3 regions of the Traorella sp. mt218 genome follow, and region 3 is predicted to be linked to each of the others. Evidence: a T-box and tRNA genes for the amino acid it is inferred to sense, from the RefSeq annotation. Region 3 holds a T-box; the other regions hold tRNA genes.
What was found. The T-box of region 3 lies ahead of thrS (threonine--tRNA ligase). A T-box ahead of a tRNA ligase gene usually reads a tRNA of that ligase, here a tRNA-Thr.
Positions count from the first base shown of each region.

Region 1: it has a tRNA-Thr gene. The T-box ahead of thrS (threonine--tRNA ligase) is inferred to sense a tRNA for this amino acid. The anticodon was not compared.
Region 2: it has a tRNA-Thr gene. The T-box ahead of thrS (threonine--tRNA ligase) is inferred to sense a tRNA for this amino acid. The anticodon was not compared.

Region 1 is NZ_JBVAYM010000002.1:127,325-133,294, forward strand. Features, by position in the region: gene ACZYT3_RS01760 (FAD-dependent oxidoreductase) at 1-633, shown strand, start outside; gene ispD (2-C-methyl-D-erythritol 4-phosphate cytidylyltransferase) at 668-1,300, shown strand; gene ACZYT3_RS01770 (polysaccharide deacetylase family protein) at 1,334-2,044, shown strand; tRNA gene ACZYT3_RS01775 (tRNA-Thr) at 2,075-2,150, shown strand; gene ACZYT3_RS01780 (hypothetical protein) at 2,302-2,706, opposite strand; gene rhuM (RhuM family protein) at 2,900-3,013, opposite strand; gene ACZYT3_RS01790 (M24 family metallopeptidase) at 3,063-4,232, opposite strand; gene ACZYT3_RS01795 (alpha/beta hydrolase family protein) at 4,410-5,970, shown strand, end outside.
Region 2 is NZ_JBVAYM010000005.1:36,589-42,558, forward strand. Features, by position in the region: gene ACZYT3_RS03880 (ABC-F family ATP-binding cassette domain-containing protein) at 1-1,395, opposite strand, end outside; gene trxA (thioredoxin) at 1,470-1,778, opposite strand; gene ACZYT3_RS03890 (PPC domain-containing DNA-binding protein) at 1,829-2,227, opposite strand; gene ybaK (Cys-tRNA(Pro) deacylase) at 2,242-2,715, opposite strand; tRNA gene ACZYT3_RS03900 (tRNA-Thr) at 2,772-2,847, shown strand; gene ACZYT3_RS03905 (helix-turn-helix domain-containing protein) at 3,545-3,814, opposite strand; gene ACZYT3_RS03910 (cysteine-rich KTR domain-containing protein) at 3,886-4,059, opposite strand; gene ACZYT3_RS03915 (MATE family efflux transporter) at 4,078-5,214, opposite strand; gene ACZYT3_RS03920 (MATE family efflux transporter) at 5,211-5,480, opposite strand; gene ACZYT3_RS03925 (MarR family winged helix-turn-helix transcriptional regulator) at 5,555-5,970, opposite strand, start outside.
Region 3 is NZ_JBVAYM010000016.1:22,672-28,641, reverse strand. Features, by position in the region: gene ACZYT3_RS08885 (ABC transporter permease) at 1-654, opposite strand, end outside; gene ACZYT3_RS08880 (substrate-binding domain-containing protein) at 716-1,630, opposite strand; gene thrS (threonine--tRNA ligase) at 1,618-3,360, opposite strand; T-box leader at 3,391-3,589, opposite strand; gene ACZYT3_RS08870 (hypothetical protein) at 3,632-4,012, opposite strand; gene ACZYT3_RS08865 (aminopeptidase) at 4,064-5,299, opposite strand; gene ACZYT3_RS08860 (ROK family protein) at 5,299-5,970, opposite strand, start outside.

The sequences.
Region 1 (5,970 bases), on a different contig from region 3:
GATCATGCTTTAAGTGATGATTCCAATATCAAATGGCAAAGCTTTAAACGTGATCTGGTATTAGAGTATCCCAATCACCGATTATTGAGCACATGGAGCTCACAGGATTATCAGGTGACGGATTATCTGCCGATCGTTGATCGATGTGATGATTTTATTGTGATCACAGGTTTTAATAAATGGGGAAATACAAATGCTTATGTCGCATCTCTGACTGTCAAGGATATTTTGAAGGATGAGATGACAAAGAGAAGGGAATTGTTTTCTTTGAAGAGAAAGAGTCTTGTTTTCAGTAAGAATTTTATTACAGAAAACTATCAGGTTTTAAAAAGTCTGATTGAATCAAAGATGCATGATTCCAAGCTTATGATACCGGACAATCATCAGGCCGTCAGTTTTCAGTTAGACCGTCATCCATATGGAATCTATCGTCAGGACGATAAGCTCTATATCGTGGATACGTTATGTCCACATCTAGGCTGTACGCTTAAATTCAATGAGCATGATAAATGCTGGGATTGTCCGTGTCATGGTTCACGCTTTTCTCTGACCGGAGAGATCATCAAAGGACCGGCAAGTGTCGGACTTCATCACAGTGAATGTCTTATCAGTGAATTAAAACTGGATAAATAAGTGAAATATGGTAAAATGAATATGGGTGGTATTCATGAGATACAGTGCAGTGATACTGGCAGCAGGGTCAGGAACAAGGGTAGGTCTTGGCTATAATAAGCTGTTATATAAAATGGATGAGGAAACGATTATTGAAAAAACGGTCAAGGTCTTTGAACAGGATGCATCCTGTAATGAAATCATCTTAGTCATATCTAAAAATGATGAGGATGATATGAAAAGACTCTTTAAAGATCGGGTTCACTTTGTCTATGGGGGAGCTACCCGTCAGGAAAGCTCCTATCATGGGGTCAGTGCTGCTCATGAAGAAGTGGTCATGATTCATGACGGTGCCCGTCCATATGTTTCACAGGATGAGCTGAAGCGTTGCAAGGAAGCCATGGAAAACTATGATGCTGCTTTATTGATGGTTCCTGTCAAGGATACGATCAAGGTGGTTGATCACGATATTGTCGATCATACTCCCGAACGTTCAACATTGATGGCAGCGTTAACGCCACAATGCTTTAAAAGAGATTTAATTTGCGGGTGCTTGAAAAAAGCCATCCATGGGCAAGATGTATTTAGTGATGATGCCAGTGTAGTTGAAAGATTAAGCAATACGAAGGTGCATGTGGTTTTGGGTGCATATACCAATATAAAAATTACGACAAAAGAGGATTTATGATTCTCTTTTTTCATATACTGTAACAGGTGAAAAATGAAAAAGCTGCAGCAGAAGATATTTAATTTAGGAATGGCTTGTATCTTGATCTTTATATGTGTGCTTTTCTATCGTGAGCCTGCAACTCAGCCTGTCTTTACAGAAAAGAAATATGTGGGATTGACATATGATGATGGACCCAGTCAGCTTACGACACAGGCATTGATCGATCTGTTGAATAAATATGACGCTTCGGCGACATTTTTTATTAACGGGAATCATGCCAATGAAAATAAAGAATTGGTGAAAAGCATTTATGAACAGGGCAATGAAATTGGTAATCATACCTTGGATCATATCTGGCTGACAAAAGCAAGCCAAGAAGAGAGAGAACGGCAGATCTATGGAAATGAAAGCTTATTGAAATTTTTAAGCGGGCAGCAGGGAGATATGCTGGTACGTCCTCCTTATGGGGATATCAATAAGGATATCTTGGAAGAGTTTGATGTGCCTTTCATTATGTGGAGCGTTGATTCCAGAGATTGGGAGATTAGAAATGCAGCGAGTATTCAAGACAATGTTTTTATGCATATCGAAGATGGTGATATCATTATCATGCATGATGGATATACTTCTACGATCGAAGCAACGGAAGAAATATTGAAGAGAATGCAGAGAGAAGGGTTTGAGGTTGTAAGTGTCAGTGAGCTGTTTGAGTTAAAAAATAAAGAAATTCCGCTTCATGTGAAAGTTAAGCATTGCAGATAATCAAAAAAAGTGATAGAATACTAGTGCTATGCCGACGTAGCACAGTTGGTAGTGCAACGCACTCGTAACGCGTAGGTCGGGGGTTCAAGTCCCTTCGTCGGCACCATATGTAAAAATACTGCCTAAAATAAGGCAGTTTTTTTATGTTTTTTTATAATTTTCATACAAATTTCATACAAAATTATATTCAATAACCATTACTCAGCAGGAAATCCGTTAAATACATGATTTTTATATCGTTGATATTTCAAGAAGATTTACAATTTCTCGATCTGATTCCTCTGGCAGTTCACGACATACCTGTACATAAATATGCTCATCTCGTTGTATTGCATAAAAATCAATCTCTTTTGTTCTATTTTTTCCAATATTAACATCATACCCTTTTCGTCGATTGATTTTGGGTTAAATCCCATAATACGATATTTCAGAGAATCATCCGCCAGATAAAATTTTTCTTGTGTTTTTAATACGGATTTTCCCTGCAAATCATATCGCCGACAGCGACAGATGATAAATGCTTTTTCTAACCAGGTCAGATAGCTGTAAACCGCTTCTACAGATAGGGAGCGCCATTCATCATCAAAATCTTCAGATGTATAGTGCATACTGATAATATGGTCTTCAGGAATCCCGCTTTCCAGCAAATCTTCTCTCAGCATTTCCAAGATTGATCAAAGGTGTGTTCAACAGTTTTAAAGATGTAGAAAGGCCCTAAGTCCTTATTTAGAAGGTATTTGGGGCCTTGAATGCATTTCAAAATGTTGTATATAAAGTCTTTACCCGATCATAAATTTTTAGGAACAGACATATTATGCATATTATCAAAATAAATTGATACTAGTACATTAAGCGTTAAGTTATCACACTGGCAGCATACAAATCAAGAACTTGGCGATAAAGCATCTTCTCAGATAAACGAATATCACGAATGCGATCCAAAAAGCTCTTTCCAGTAATTACCACCACCGTTTCCTTTTAGTCTTTCATCATCTAGTGCAAAGCCTTTATGATTTGTTTATAGATTTTTTGAAAAATCAATTTCAAATAAATCACGCGGGAAATTGGTAAGGAATTCAGCGCCATCTTCCGTAACTAGGATCATATCTTCTACACGCATATAACCTTCATTTTTAAAGAACATCTTTGGCTCTGAACAGAAAATCATTCCCGGCTGTAAAATCAGATCTACATTATTTTTTAACCATGGCATTTCATGAGTTTCTGTTCCTATATGATGACCATTGCCACCCTCTTCTTCCCGTTTAAAACGTAAGTATTGATAATATCCTAATTCTTCCGCTTTATCACAGATATAACCATATAAATCACCAAAACGTGTCACTCCCGGTATGATTTTAGAAACCATATAAACCTGAGCTTCTTGTAAAGCGTGGTAACCGTTCTTTACTAATTCTGGAGCTTTTCCATAATACACGGTTCGACCCCAATCGGAGCAATATCCCTGATCCATATATCCAATATCAAATGCAATCATGGTGCCATCAACGAGTTTTCGTTCATTTTCAAAAGGCTCAATTTCTTGCGCATTGGCCGTATTTCTTGTCTTAAAGCCACAAGTAGGAGAGAAAGACAAATCCTGTATTCCGTGCTGTAAACCATAATCGACAATCATCCGTTCAGCTTCAAACATGGTCATTCCGGGTTTTAGATGTTTACATACGTACATTACAGCTTCATCCGTAAATTGTGCCAGCTTCTTCATATGAGCGATTTCATACTCATCTTTGATCCGGCGAATATCTTCAAATAACGTATCCGTATCAACTGTAGTAATCGTTTCATCGATATGAGAAAGGGTTTCTTTGATCCACTGATCACAGTCTTTTCCAATACCAATATTCTTACCATCGATGATATGAGTTAATTCATCTTCAAATTGATCCATATAACTGACAACAACATCATTTAATAAGGTATTCATCGTATCTTTGTGCTTAGGAATCGTCAGAATCGTTGATTTTCCTTCTTTATTTACATAAATCAAAGCTTCTGGCATGATGGAAGCTCCGGAAATAGGAGCAAATGTATTCATGGCATTTCTTTGCCACAAACAATGATGTGATTCTGAAAGATATTGAAAATTAGGCCCTAAAGCATATAAGACACCATCTAATCCACTTTGCCTGATGGCCTGAAGACATTTTTCTCTTCTTTTGCTTAACATTTTACTTTCCTCCTTTTTATGTTTCAATGGTTAATGGAATTATAGTCCTACCTAAGTAAAATGACAATAAGGATTTGAGATTTTTTAAAAATACTTATGATATTAAACGATAATTGACATTCAATCAAATGTAAGAGTAAAATAACTAAATAAATAATATAGATAGGAGGATGTCATATGAAACCAATTGAGCTTGATTTAATGTTAAAGTATCGTTATTTATCAGGATTAAATACTTATCAGGATAAGCTGATCTATATCGATACCTTGGCCGATATCGGAAATAATGATTATACACAACGTCTTCATCATTTTGATCCCATAACGAAAGAAGATCATATTTTACTTGAAGATAAAAGAGTGAGATATGCAGTGGTTGATGATGCATTAATGATTTTAAAAGGACAAAGTGAAGGTTTTTATGAAACAAAAGTGTTTTGTTATGATCAAGGACTTACAGAAGAATGTGAGTTACCGCTAATGATTCAGGAAATGCATGGCTATACAGATCAGTATTATTTCGTTACGGCGACAAGTTTTGTGGATTGTCCTGACTATCATCTCATGGATGAAGATGCCAAGAAAGCTTATCATGCACAAAAAGAAAAGAATAAGGATTATCTTGTGCTTGATGAATATCCGTTTTTCTATAATGGGGCCGGATTCATTAATGGAAGTCGTAACAATGGATTCTTAATAGATAAGAAAGATCATTCAATCACCAGAATTACACCATGTACAATGGATGTGGAACAAGTTCTGATAGATGGTGGAAAAATCTTTTTATTGGCGAATGATTATCAGTCAATGAAGAAAATGTGGTCTTCCATTTACCAATATGATATTCATACAAAAGAGTTATCTTGTATTTATAAAAATGAATCATTATTTATTAGTAAAATAGTTATGATCAAAGGAAAATTACATGCTTTGGCTTCTGAGAAAACATGTATTTCAGGTAAGTCTTTTTATGAAGTTAAAGATGGCCAGTTGAAATGTGTATATGAGAGTGAATGGATGTTTTATAATTCGATTGGCAGTGATTGCCGTTATGGCCAGTGTAAAAACAGTTTGACCTTGAATGGTGATTTATACATTTTAAATACTGTTGATGAGCGGTCTGTTTTGAATCGTTTTGATGGAAAAGAATTTACTTATATGACAAACTTTGAAGGTTCTGTTGATGATTTTACCTTTATTGATGATCGCTTGTATATCATTGCTATGAAGGATATGAAACTACAGGAAATCTATCAAGTGAAAAAGGATGAGGTCATTCAGTTAACCAATATCAATGAAGAAGTCCTGAAAGATAGATATATCGCAAGGCCAAAGAGAATCTCTTGTTTTAATCTTCATGAAATCCGCGGATGGGTATTAAAACCGATTGATTTTGATCCTGATAAGAAATATCCGATGATCTTGGATATTCATGGTGGGCCTAAGACAGCTTATGGTGAAGTGTTTTATCATGAAATGCAGCTATGGGCATCAAAAGGTTATTTTGTGATTTTTTGTAATCCGCATTGTTCTGATGGCAGGGGTGATGAATTTGCAGATTATCTGAAGCATTACGGTGCCACTGACTATGATGATCTGATGATGTTTGTTGATCGTGCGATTGAGGTTTATCCACAGATTGATAAGGATCGATTATGTGTGACGGGTGGTTCTTATGGAGGATATATGACGAATTGGATCATTACGCATACGGATCGATTTAAAGCGGCTGTATCGC
Region 2 (5,970 bases), on a different contig from region 3:
AGCAAAAATGTAATCACAGCAGCGGTCCAGAAAATAACGATCATGGGATACTACCATAACAGCACCATTAAAATGATCCAGATAATCTTCCAAGACATTTAATGTCTGGATATCCAGATCATTGGTCGGCTCATCCAGCAGCAATACATTTGGAGCAGACATCAGCACTTTTAAAAGATACAATCTTCTTTTCTCTCCGCCACTGAGATAACCGACGCGTGAATACTGTAAATGAGAATCGAATAAAAATCTTTCCAGCATCGCTTTAGCACTTAACCGTCCTTCATCCGTCACAAGATCATCACTGACCTCCATGATCACATCTCTGACAATCTTAGCATCATCCAGATCATCGCTTCCCTGTTTAAAATACCCGATCCTTACCGTTTCTCCTATTTCAATATTCCCGCTCGTCGGTGTCAGATCACCTGCAATCAGATTTAAAAGCGTGCTTTTCCCGCAGCCGTTATCACCGATGATCCCTATGCGATCATTGCGCTTTAAATGATAGGAAAAATCAGAAAAAAGCGTCGTATTGTTGATGCTCATGCCTAAATGATCGATCTCGATCGTTTTTTTGCCAAGGCGAGAAGAAGTGTGGATCAGTTCAACTTTGCCCGTCTGTTTAATTTTTTCAATGCCTGATAGCTTTTCAAAGCGAGCAATACGCTCCTTGCTCTTCGTGCTTCGTGCCTGTGCATTGGAACGGATCCACTCCAGCTCCACTCGCAAAAAAGCATTTCGTTTGCGCTCATTGGCAAGCGCTGCTTCTTCCCTTTGCTGCTTCAATTCAAGAAAGGCAGAATAATTCGCCTGATATTCATAAATTTTAGAACGATCGATCTCAATGATCTTATGAACGATCCTTTCTAAGAAATAACGATCATGGGTAACCATCACTAAGGTACGGTTCATCTTGATCAGATATTTTTCCAGCCATTCGATCATCTCATTATCCAAATGATTGGTCGGTTCATCCAGCAGCAAAAGATCACAAGGCTTTAAAAGAGCCACTCCCAAAGCAATTCTCTTACGCTGTCCTCCTGAGCAAGTACCAATCTTCTTATCCATATCCTCTATTTTTAATTTTGTAAGGACAGAACGAATTTCAAAATCCTCACATTTTGGTGCTCTCTCATGTACGACCTGAAAAATCGTATGATGATCGTCAAAATCATCCTCTTGTGCAAGATATGAAATTTGAAGATCACTCTTACAGATCATCTTTCCTTCATAATTTTCCTTACCCGCTAAGATCTTTAAAAAGGTGCTCTTACCGACACCATTCACACCAATCAGTGCTATCTTATCATTTTCTTCGATTGAAAAGGAAACCTTATCCAAGATACATTTCTCATTATGATACTTACTTATTTCACTTGCACTTATCAACATAACATCACCGTTTTCATCATACCACAACTATCATCAATCATCAAAAGAAAAAAGGCTTATCGCAAAGCCTTTATTTACAGAACCGCATCAATCATTGCTTTGATAGCAGGTTTTGGCTGATATCCGACAGCCTGTTTTACAATCTTGCCATCTTTCATCAAAACCAGGTTTGGAATCGACATAACCCCGTATTCACCAGCAAGTTCACCTTCCTGATCGACGTTGACCTTGACAAAATTGATCTGTCCCTCATACTCCATCGAAAGCTCTTCAAGCACCGGAGCTACCATCTTGCATGGTCCGCACCAGTCAGCGTAGAAATCGACAAATACAATGCCATTATTTTTGATTGATTCAAATTCTTCCTTGTTTACAATTCTCATTGTACATCCTCCTTTTGATGATTCTAGTATATCATATACCTTTTAAAATGCTAGTGTTTTGCCTTCATGACAATTTCATCATAGCCGGTTTTCTCATCAAATTCACGTGAAAATTCAAATTCATCCAATTCATGAAGAATAATTTCCGCCGTCGTATTGATAAGTGTCCCACTCATCAGATGTCCGCCAATCGTATGTCCGTCATCACCGCTTAAAGAAATATGCAAATGCACACCGTCTTTCGAAAGCGTACCCATGAGCGAAACGATTTCATAATGATTGACGTCATGAAAGAGTGTCTTGCCATCTGCCAAGCGAAAAGACGCTTCGTACACACAACCCACACAACAAGCCACATATCCTGCTTCAATATGATGTGCCTTGATATAGTCTTCAATGCTTTTCTTTAAATCTGATCCATAGATCAAACGAAATGCATGTGTTTTCATACAGACTCATCCTTTCATATAATACAAGCCATGAAAGCTTGTGTCACTTTCATAAAATCATTTACTGAACAGTGGATCTGACAGCCGATCTTACCGCCGCTGAAAATGATCGAATCAAGAGAAGCGGCAGTATCACTTAAGATAACAGGGTATTTTTTCTTCATGCCGATCGGTGAACAGCCACCTCGCACATAGCCCGTCAGTCCTAAAAGTTCATTGACATGAACCATTGCGATACTTTTTTCATGAACCGCTTTGGCACATTTCTTCAAATCCAGCTCATCCGCAACATTTACGACAAAGACATAAATCTTATTTGAAGCAGAACGAGCCACCAATGTCTTATAAACCATCCTGACATCCTGATGACATTTTTGCGCAACACTCAAGCCATCAATTTTTCCATCTTCAGCATCATAAGTATAAACTTCATATTTGATTTTTTGGGCGTCTAACTGACGCATCGCATTTGTCTTGATATTTTTCATATAAAGTATTATAAACATCTTTTCAAAAGTTTGCAAATACGTTATAATAATCACATGCCGACTTAGCTCCAACGGTAGAGCAACGCCATGGTAAGGCGGAGGTTGTGAGTTCGAATCTCATAGCCGGCACCATTTATAACTGAATAAACGAGTGATAAGCGATATATGCTTACAGCTCGTTTTTTCTTTATCAAGAAAAGAAAGATAATGGCTATAAAAACAATTAAAATGTTTAGTTTTACGCTGATAAGGAAGTATTCACAACAACTTATCACTAACGCTGACAGACAGGTTTGCAAACAGAGAGTTAATCACGTTCCCAAGTGGTCGGCTCTCTGTTTTTCTATTCTCATGTTGTTACGCAGTAGAACCTCATTTTTGAGTGTCTGAATAGAAAACCCTTACTCTTGATATTTTCGTGTCTGTGAGCGGCATAAATCAAGGCTTTTTTAGGCTCTATTGAGTAACATTACTATGGCAATTCATGTTATTATTTTAAAGGCTCAAAGATTATAAGGGATTTCGGTTTCCGGTGTTGGATTACCCGATGTCGGAAAATCCAATGCAATTAAATAAAGATATATAAAATAAAGATTAAACAATTACTCATTCCATTCCTTCCCTCAATTTCTAAGCTACCTACAAGCTGTTGGAATGGAAATAGAAATATAGAAATCATTATCTATTCATAAATCCATGCTTCATAGAGAGCGCAAGCGGTCTATCCGATTGCACTCTCTTAGCTACTCAAAAGCAAAGACAGAGAAAAACGTCAAAGACGCGAAGCGTGCATTTTATCCTTGACGTTTTTCTTTGACTTTGTTATCTGTTACCTATCGAAGCGAAATTGTAAGATTGCTTTGATTAACTGTGTTTCTAACCTGTCTTGAATATCTGCATTAAAATGCCCTTGAAATACAGAGCGATATTTTATGTACCCTCTGTAATGACGCAAGACAGCATTTACAGCTTCCGGCTCCCCGGCAACCGCTTTTTCAATGGTTTCAAAAGGTATACTCATGGGCGCAAACTTCCTGCAAAAAAGTAACTCTTTTTTTAACAATAGATTACACAAAATAGAATAACAGCCAATAAACATATTGATACCTCCAAACAAAAATAACAGAGCCAATAACCGCATTTGAAATCTGCGTGTTATCGGCTCTGCGTCTACGCGTCCGGCTCTTGGATAACGGATATATTCATCTGTTTTACATTGATTAAAGTTTCTCGTTTGCATTTGGGGCAGAATAATGGAAAATTTTTAAGTTCGGTGTCTTTACGTATCATTGTCCGGGTTTTATTGCCACAGATAGGACACAATATCCATTTCGTTTTATTCAATTTTTTTCTCCGATATACTTATACATTTTCCAGTTTCGCCGCAGTTGCTAACTGTGCGTCATTTTTTCTATGAGGAAGCGCTGGAAGCATTTTATATAAATGACGTTTTTCTCTTACAACAAGAATGACAGACAATAATAAAGCTAATGCGTCACTGACGGGTTGAGCAATAAAAATCCCATTGATACCCCATAATAACGGGAAAAGATAAATAAATGGTATCAAGAGCAAAATCTGTCTTAAAAATGTAATCACAATAGACGGGATTGGTTTTGCAATCGACTGAAAAAAGGTTGTTACAAGCATGACAAATCCTAAAATCGGTGTAATACAAAAGTTATTTCTCAATCCCACAACCCCAACTTTCAGCATTTCTTCCGTAGCACCAAATGCCAATAAAATATATTCCGGAAAGAACATCACGATAAGCCATACAATACACGTAATTCCCACTGAAAAAGCAGACGCCTGATACAAGGTTGCCATAACCCTTTTATAATTTCCTGCCCCAAAGTTATTTCCTACAATGGGCTGAATACCTTGACTGATACCACTTGCAGGCATAATCACAAAGGTCATAATACTTGCAACAACGGCATATACGCTAATTGCAGTATCTCCGCCATATTTTCCCAACTGTCCGTTATAGACTAAACTAATTAAGCCCATAGCCATTTGTGCAATCCAAAAGGCAAATCCACAGAATACGATTTCTTTCGATAGCTTGAAATTAAAATGGAATGTTTCTTTTTTGATTTCCACTCTTGTGTGTCCGTTCCAAACAAGATACATACCGAATAGTGTTGAGAAAATTTGTCCAATTACGGTAGCCCATGCCGCCCCTGTGACACCCCAACCCATAACTGCAACAAATACGGCATCAAGAATAATGTTGGTTACTGCTCCTATGCCGGTCACACACATACCCATAACAGGTTTTCCCGATACTCGGACGAAATCGCAGAAAACCTGTGTAAGCCCTTGAAACAAACAGACTAACGCAACAATTCGATAATATTCAAAGGCATACGGATAAGAGGTTTCTGTTACTCCGAAAATTTTCAAAATAGGATTTGCAAAAATCAGCAAAATTGCCGTCAATACAAGTTCAAAAATAACAACCAATATCAAAGCATTTCCAAAGGAAGCATTCATTTTTTCTGTTCACTTTTCCCTGCAAATAAACTGACCAAGGAAGAACCACCTGCACTGCAAGTAAGTCCAAATGCCATCATCATATAAGAAAGCGGAAAACAGATGGATAGTCCTGCCAAAGCAGAAGTTCCATTAAAGTTCCCCACAAAAATACGGTCAACAATATTATATATTGCCGTAATTAAAAGTGAAATTGCTGCCGGGATAGAATACTTCAAAATTAAGGGAAATAGTTTCCTCTGTGAAAATTGATTTTCGTTGTCCATAATAATTCCTCTCTTTCTATAAAGTTAGTTTCCTAAGTACATAGGTTGAGATTTAGGATAACCTATCTGGATATTCATTCAGACAGATTATCCATCATCTTTTCAATCACTTCAAAAAAAACCTTCATATCGTCTTCGGAAATTCCTTTTGTAAGTGTTTTTTCTAATGAAGTCAAATCCTCTACAACCTGTTGTTTATACATCAATGCCTTATCGGTCAAGACAATCTTCTTTAGACGATTATCGTAAGCAACAGGCTCTCGTCGAATAAGTCCATTTGCTTCCATTTGCTTTAATAGTTCTGTTGCCGTAGAGGGACGTATGCTAAATTCTTCTTCTATATCTTTTTGGAAAACATCTTCTGTTTGTGCAAGTAAAAAATGAAGTGTTCTCCCCTGTGACCCGCTAAACTCTTTTCTTGAAGAAAGCATATCTAATTTGCGGCGAAGTTTGTTAGAAAGTTTACTGACATACCTTGCTGCACTTTTTG
Region 3 (5,970 bases):
CGTCCATGCAAAGATACCGATCATATCGACATTGATGCGGCATAACTGAAACTGACGTCCAAGACCCGGTGATACCGAACCTAATATTTCTGCCATGATGCCGACCTTAAAAGTAAGTCCCAGACCATTTGAAAAAGAAGCATAGATATAATGGGATATCAAAGGTAAATAAACCTTGAAAATCTTATATGAACGTCTGACTGGATAAATACGCATCAAATTCAGATATTTGCTTTCAATGCTTTTCATACCGCTTAACGTATTGGCATAAGCCATAGGAAACATGACCATAAAACCGATCACACAGGTAGCAATCCGTGAATTTGTCCAAATCAGTACGATTAATATATAAGATACATTGGGAATGCTTTTCAGTATCGTATAGACAGGCTCAAAATATTCTTCAAACTTATGGCTGATACCGCTGCACACACCAAAGGAAACCCCCATGAACAAGGCCAATAAAAGACCAAAAAAGCTTCTTGCAAGCGTATGGGTAAACGCTTCATAAAAACCGCTGTCAAGCGCTAATTCAATCATTCGTTCAGCGACATCAAAAAAAGAAGGGAGCTTGATCGGATTATCAACCATTTCTCCGCTTATCATCCATACGATCAATAAAACAAGGATTGTAACGAAACTGCGCTTTTTCATACCGCTATTATACTCGTTTTTCTTTAAAAATAAAAGGGAGATACCATGACCTCCCTAATGATTATTTTGAAAGCATCTCTTCACTGAACTCAATATTCATCAATGACAGAAGCGTTGTCAGATCATCTGTACATTCGCCGGCCTCAACATAGTGAATATTCTGTCTTTCCCATGTAGCTTTTGAGATAGCTGCACTTGGAACACCTAAAGTATCAGCACCGATCGCATCGACAAGCTCCACGATCTTATCCGGATCATTGACTGCTGTTTCATTGACAAATGTTTCGATCGTACTGATTACATTCGCACATTTATCTTCACTGCCTTCTTTCACAAAGATCGCTGCCTGAGGGAATCCTTCTAAATCAGTCCCCATCTTTTCCTGATAGGCTGTCTGAAGGTTCTCGATGACCTGAAGCTCGATGCCCTGCTCTTTTGCTTTCTGAATCGTTGCGGTTACAGCCGGTTCAGCCAGCATGCCACAGTTTGCATTACCGCTCAATAATGCTCCCTGAACATCCTGAGCACTTGAATACATCACGATTTCAGGTGTGATATTGTCAAGATCAACAGCCTGGCGCAAAACAAAATCAGTCACGCTTCCTTCACCAAAAGTCGCAAAGGTTCCTTCTTCATTCAAAGCATTTTCACTGGTACCTACCAGATAAAGATTTCCCCATGTGATCACAGCTTTTAAACGATAAGGACTCTTTCCGGCTTCGATCATCTTGGCACCTAAATTAACAGGTGCGATGATGATATCATACTCGCTGTCATCTTTTACTAATTCTGCGCTTACAACTTCGCTTCCAGTAACAAATTCAAAAGTGTTTTCACTTTCTTCACTTGCTGCTTCTAAAAGTGAAAGAGCTGGCGCTCCTGTCGGTGACAACACCTTGACAGGTTCATTTGTCGTAGTTGTGGAACAGCCTGCCAAAAGCAAGGCAGCCACCATCAATGATTTTAAATGTCGCATCTTACCTTCTCCTCTATTTCTTTCTGAAGCATCTTCACAAATTCATCAAATGATACCGTGTTCGATTCTTTATGACCCTGGCGGCGGATCGTTACCGTATGATTTTCTTTCTCACCGTCACCCACGACTAATTCGATTGGAATCTTTTTCATTTGTGCTTCCCTAATACGATAACCCAATTTTTCATTTCTTGCATCTAATTTGCTCCTAAAACCAAGTTGATTCAATTCATCATTGATTTCTTTGGCATATTCATAATGATGTTCATGATGGACCGGAATCACTTCTACCTGTACAGGAGCCAGCCACATTGGGAACTTACCGCCAAAATGTTCGATCAGAATTCCGATGAAACGTTCTACTGAGCCGAATATGACACGATGCAGCATGACCGGCCGTACCTTTTCACCATGTTCATCAATATATGTCAGATCAAACCTTTCCGGAAGATTCATATCTAACTGGATCGTGCCACACTGCCAGACTCTTCCTAATGAATCTTTGATATGAAAATCCAGCTTCGGTCCATAGAAAGCACCATCGCCCGGATTAATCTTATATGTCTTGCCGGCAGCCTCACAAGCCTTCGCTAAAGCCGCTTCGCTTCTTTCCCATACCTCGATCTCACCAATATACTTTTCCTCAGGACGCGTGCTTAATTCAATGTCATACGTCAAACCAAAGATCGCATAGACACGATCGATAAAACGAATCAATGAAATTACTTCACTTTCGATCTGATCCATACGCATGAAGATATGTGCATCATCCTGTGTAAATGTACGAACCCTGAAAAGGCCATTCAACGCTCCGCTGGCTTCATGACGATGTACCTGTCCCAATTCACCCATACGAATCGGAAGATCCTTATATGAATGCAAAGAATTCTTATAAACCAGCATGCTTCCCGGACAATTCATCGGTTTGATCGCAAACTCACGGTCATCCACCATAGACGTGTACATATTCTCACGATAATTGTACCAGTGGCCACTTACTTCCCATAATTCCTTCGACATCATGATCGGTGTCTTGATAAACTCATAACCTTCTTTGGTATGTTCATCATACCAGAATTTCTCCAATTCATTTCGCAAGATCATACCATTAGGCAAAAAGAACGGAGCACCCGGAGCATATTCGCTCATCATGAACAATTCTAATTCTTTGCCCAGCTTCTTATGATCTCTTTTCTTAGCTTCTTCCAATAAATCTAAATGCTTCTGCAGATCTTCCGCTGTTTCAAAGCAGACACCATAAATTCGTTGAAGCATCTTATTGTTCTTATCACCTTTCCAATAGGCACCCGAATGCTTCAAAAGCTTGAAATTCTTCAAAAGCTTGACACTTTCCACATGAGGTCCGCGGCAAAGATCCACAAAATCACCCTGTCGATAACAAGTAATGCTGCCATCTTCCAATCCTTCGATCAGATCCAGCTTATACTCATCATCCTTGAACATTTCCATGGCTTCAGCCTTCGTATGATGTTCACAGACAATACGTTTGCCATCCTTGACGATCTTCTTCATTTCCTTTTCAATCTTTGGAAGATCCTCATCATGAATCACATCATCTCCTAAGTCAATGTCATAATAGAACCCCTCACTGATGACCGGTCCTACCCAAAACTTTGCCTGAGGATAAAGATGCTTCACCGCCTGCGCCATCAAATGCGCACAGGAGTGATTCAATACACTTAATTTTTCATCTTCTTTAATATCGATCATAGCTCTCCTCCTAATAAAAAAACGACTCTGCCAAAGGACGAGAGTCGTGTTCGTGGTACCACCTTATTTCGTGTATGTTCATACACCTCTTTTCTTTAACGCAGATCTACGGTCCTATTTTCATAGGACAGCTCCTTGGGAGTAAATACAGGCTATCAAAATGTCTTGCACCACCCGACATCTCTCTTGATTGAATCACAAGTATTCATATCCAATTCTTCGCTTATGGCATTATTTAACACCTAATTAAGAAAAATGTCAAATGTTTTTATCAATTACCGTTCTCTTTTATGATCTGAAAGATTTCCTGTACATCATCACAACGATACCATTGGTCATTGATATTTAAATAAGGCTCTATGCTGTAAATTCGATAAGTTTCCTCTTCAGTATGAATGTCAACAGATGTCCCATTTCCTATTGGAACATCTTCCTGTTTATCAAACAAAGATACATCTAAATCATTTAGATACCCAATCAATGCTTCGCGATCCTTTTGACCTAATTCAACTTTATCAAATGGCGGATATTCATATTCCAATACGATGGATTCTACATCTTCAATATCTAAATTCTGATAAGGACGATTCTTATGATCCTGCATACAGCCAAATAATAAGATCAACGAAATAAATAAAGATATCTTCTTCATATTATCTCCTTTCAGCAATCATCTCCAATATTAAACCCCGTTCATTTAAAGCTATATCACAAAATCTCCCTGTACAAAAATATCTGTTTCTTTACCATCAAAACCAATGCCTGTAACATGCATATCCTCACTGCCAAACATAAAGTCTACATGCAGTAAAGAATCATTGGCACCGGCTTCCAAAAGCTGTTCATTTGTCATATTTTCACCATTCTTGACAGTTGTCGGATAGGCGGCACCCAGTGCCAGATGACAACTGGCATTTTCATCAAACAGCGTATTATAGAAAAGAAGATTCATCTGTGATATAGGGGAGTGGAAAGGAACGAGCGCCACCTCGCCAATGTAATGACTGCCTTCATCAAACTCGATGAGTTCTTTTAAAGCCTCCATTCCTTTCTCCGCATGATAATGGATCACTCTGCCATCTTTAAAATCAAGATAAAAATCTTCGATCAGCGTACCGGAATAATCCAATGGTTTGGTCGAATAAACACGTCCGTTCACATGATTGCGATAAGGCATCGTAAAGATTTCTTCTGTCGGCATATTGGGATTAAAGATGATCTGATCTTTTTGGGTCTTTTCATAGCCGCCTGCCCATATATGATGTGGTGCCAAGGCAACATGCAGATCGGTTCCTTTGCCGTTGACAAAATGCAATTCTTTAAAATTCATTTCATTTAACAGGGCGATGCGATGGGCAAAAGCTTCATCGTGTTGCTTCCACGCCAAAACAGGATCATTCTCTTCAAAGACATGACAGCTTGAAAGGATCGCATCCCATAATTTTTCATTGGCCTCATCTTCATCAAGATCGCTGAAAACCTTTTTGGCCCATAATGAATTGGAAACTGCCGCGACACACCACTGTGTCAGATTTGCGCTTGTATATTTCTGAAAAGGTTTGGTTTGTTTCGAATAAGCGATATTGCGGGCGGATATCTTTTTAGAATCAATGCCTTTCATGATTTCGGGAATCGGTGATGTAAGGGATATAAAACAGCTGCCGCTTTCATATTGATCTTTCATTTTTTCGATCGTATATGCTTTGACATCACATAATTCTTCGATGCTTTGATATTCATAGTCCATCCGATTAATGATCGCATCGCTCCATTCGACCGTTACTTTTTTAGCATGTGCTTCATAACAGGCTTTCACCAGTTTTCTGACAAAAGAGGCATTATCGACTCCTGCACGAATGACGACATGCTGACCCTTTTGAACATGAACACCGCTAAGAGCGATCAGTCTTGCGTATTGATCCAATCTTTTCTCTAACATTAGTTACCTCTCGACATCGGCAGCATCGCCGCTCCTATAAGACCCGGTTCCTCCAGCCGGGCTTCACTGAATTTTGTACAACGCATGCCTTCATGAACAAGAGTCTTAAAGATTTCCTGCATCTTATCAAAGAAAACATCCTTGGACTTCATGCATCCGCCGCCCACGATAAAGATATGCGGGTTAACGACATGGGCGATATCCGCAAACATCAAAGCCAGATCATAGGTCATCTCCTCTACGATCTTTACTGCTTTTTCATTTCCCTCGCGTGCCAGATCAAAAACATCGCCTGCATGCCGGATCGAGTCGCCAAATACTTCCTTGCCCTTACGGGTGATCGCAAGACCGCTGGCCTCATTTTCAACGGCCCCTACATTAAGATAGTTGATTTTCTTGCGATTCCTATCGATCACGATATTCGCAATCTCACCGGCATATCCTGCCATACCGCTGACAAGCTGATGATTGACCGTAAACGCTCCGCCGATTCCTGTTGAGATCGTCACATAGTAACAGATCGGATATTCCTTACCTGCTCCATGGTAGCTCTCCGCCAGACAGGCAACATTGACATCATTATCCGCATAAGCAGGCAATCCGCATCGCTTGCTGATTTCCTCACACATCGGATATTTTGTAAATCCCGGCAAATTGGTAGAAAGCATCAT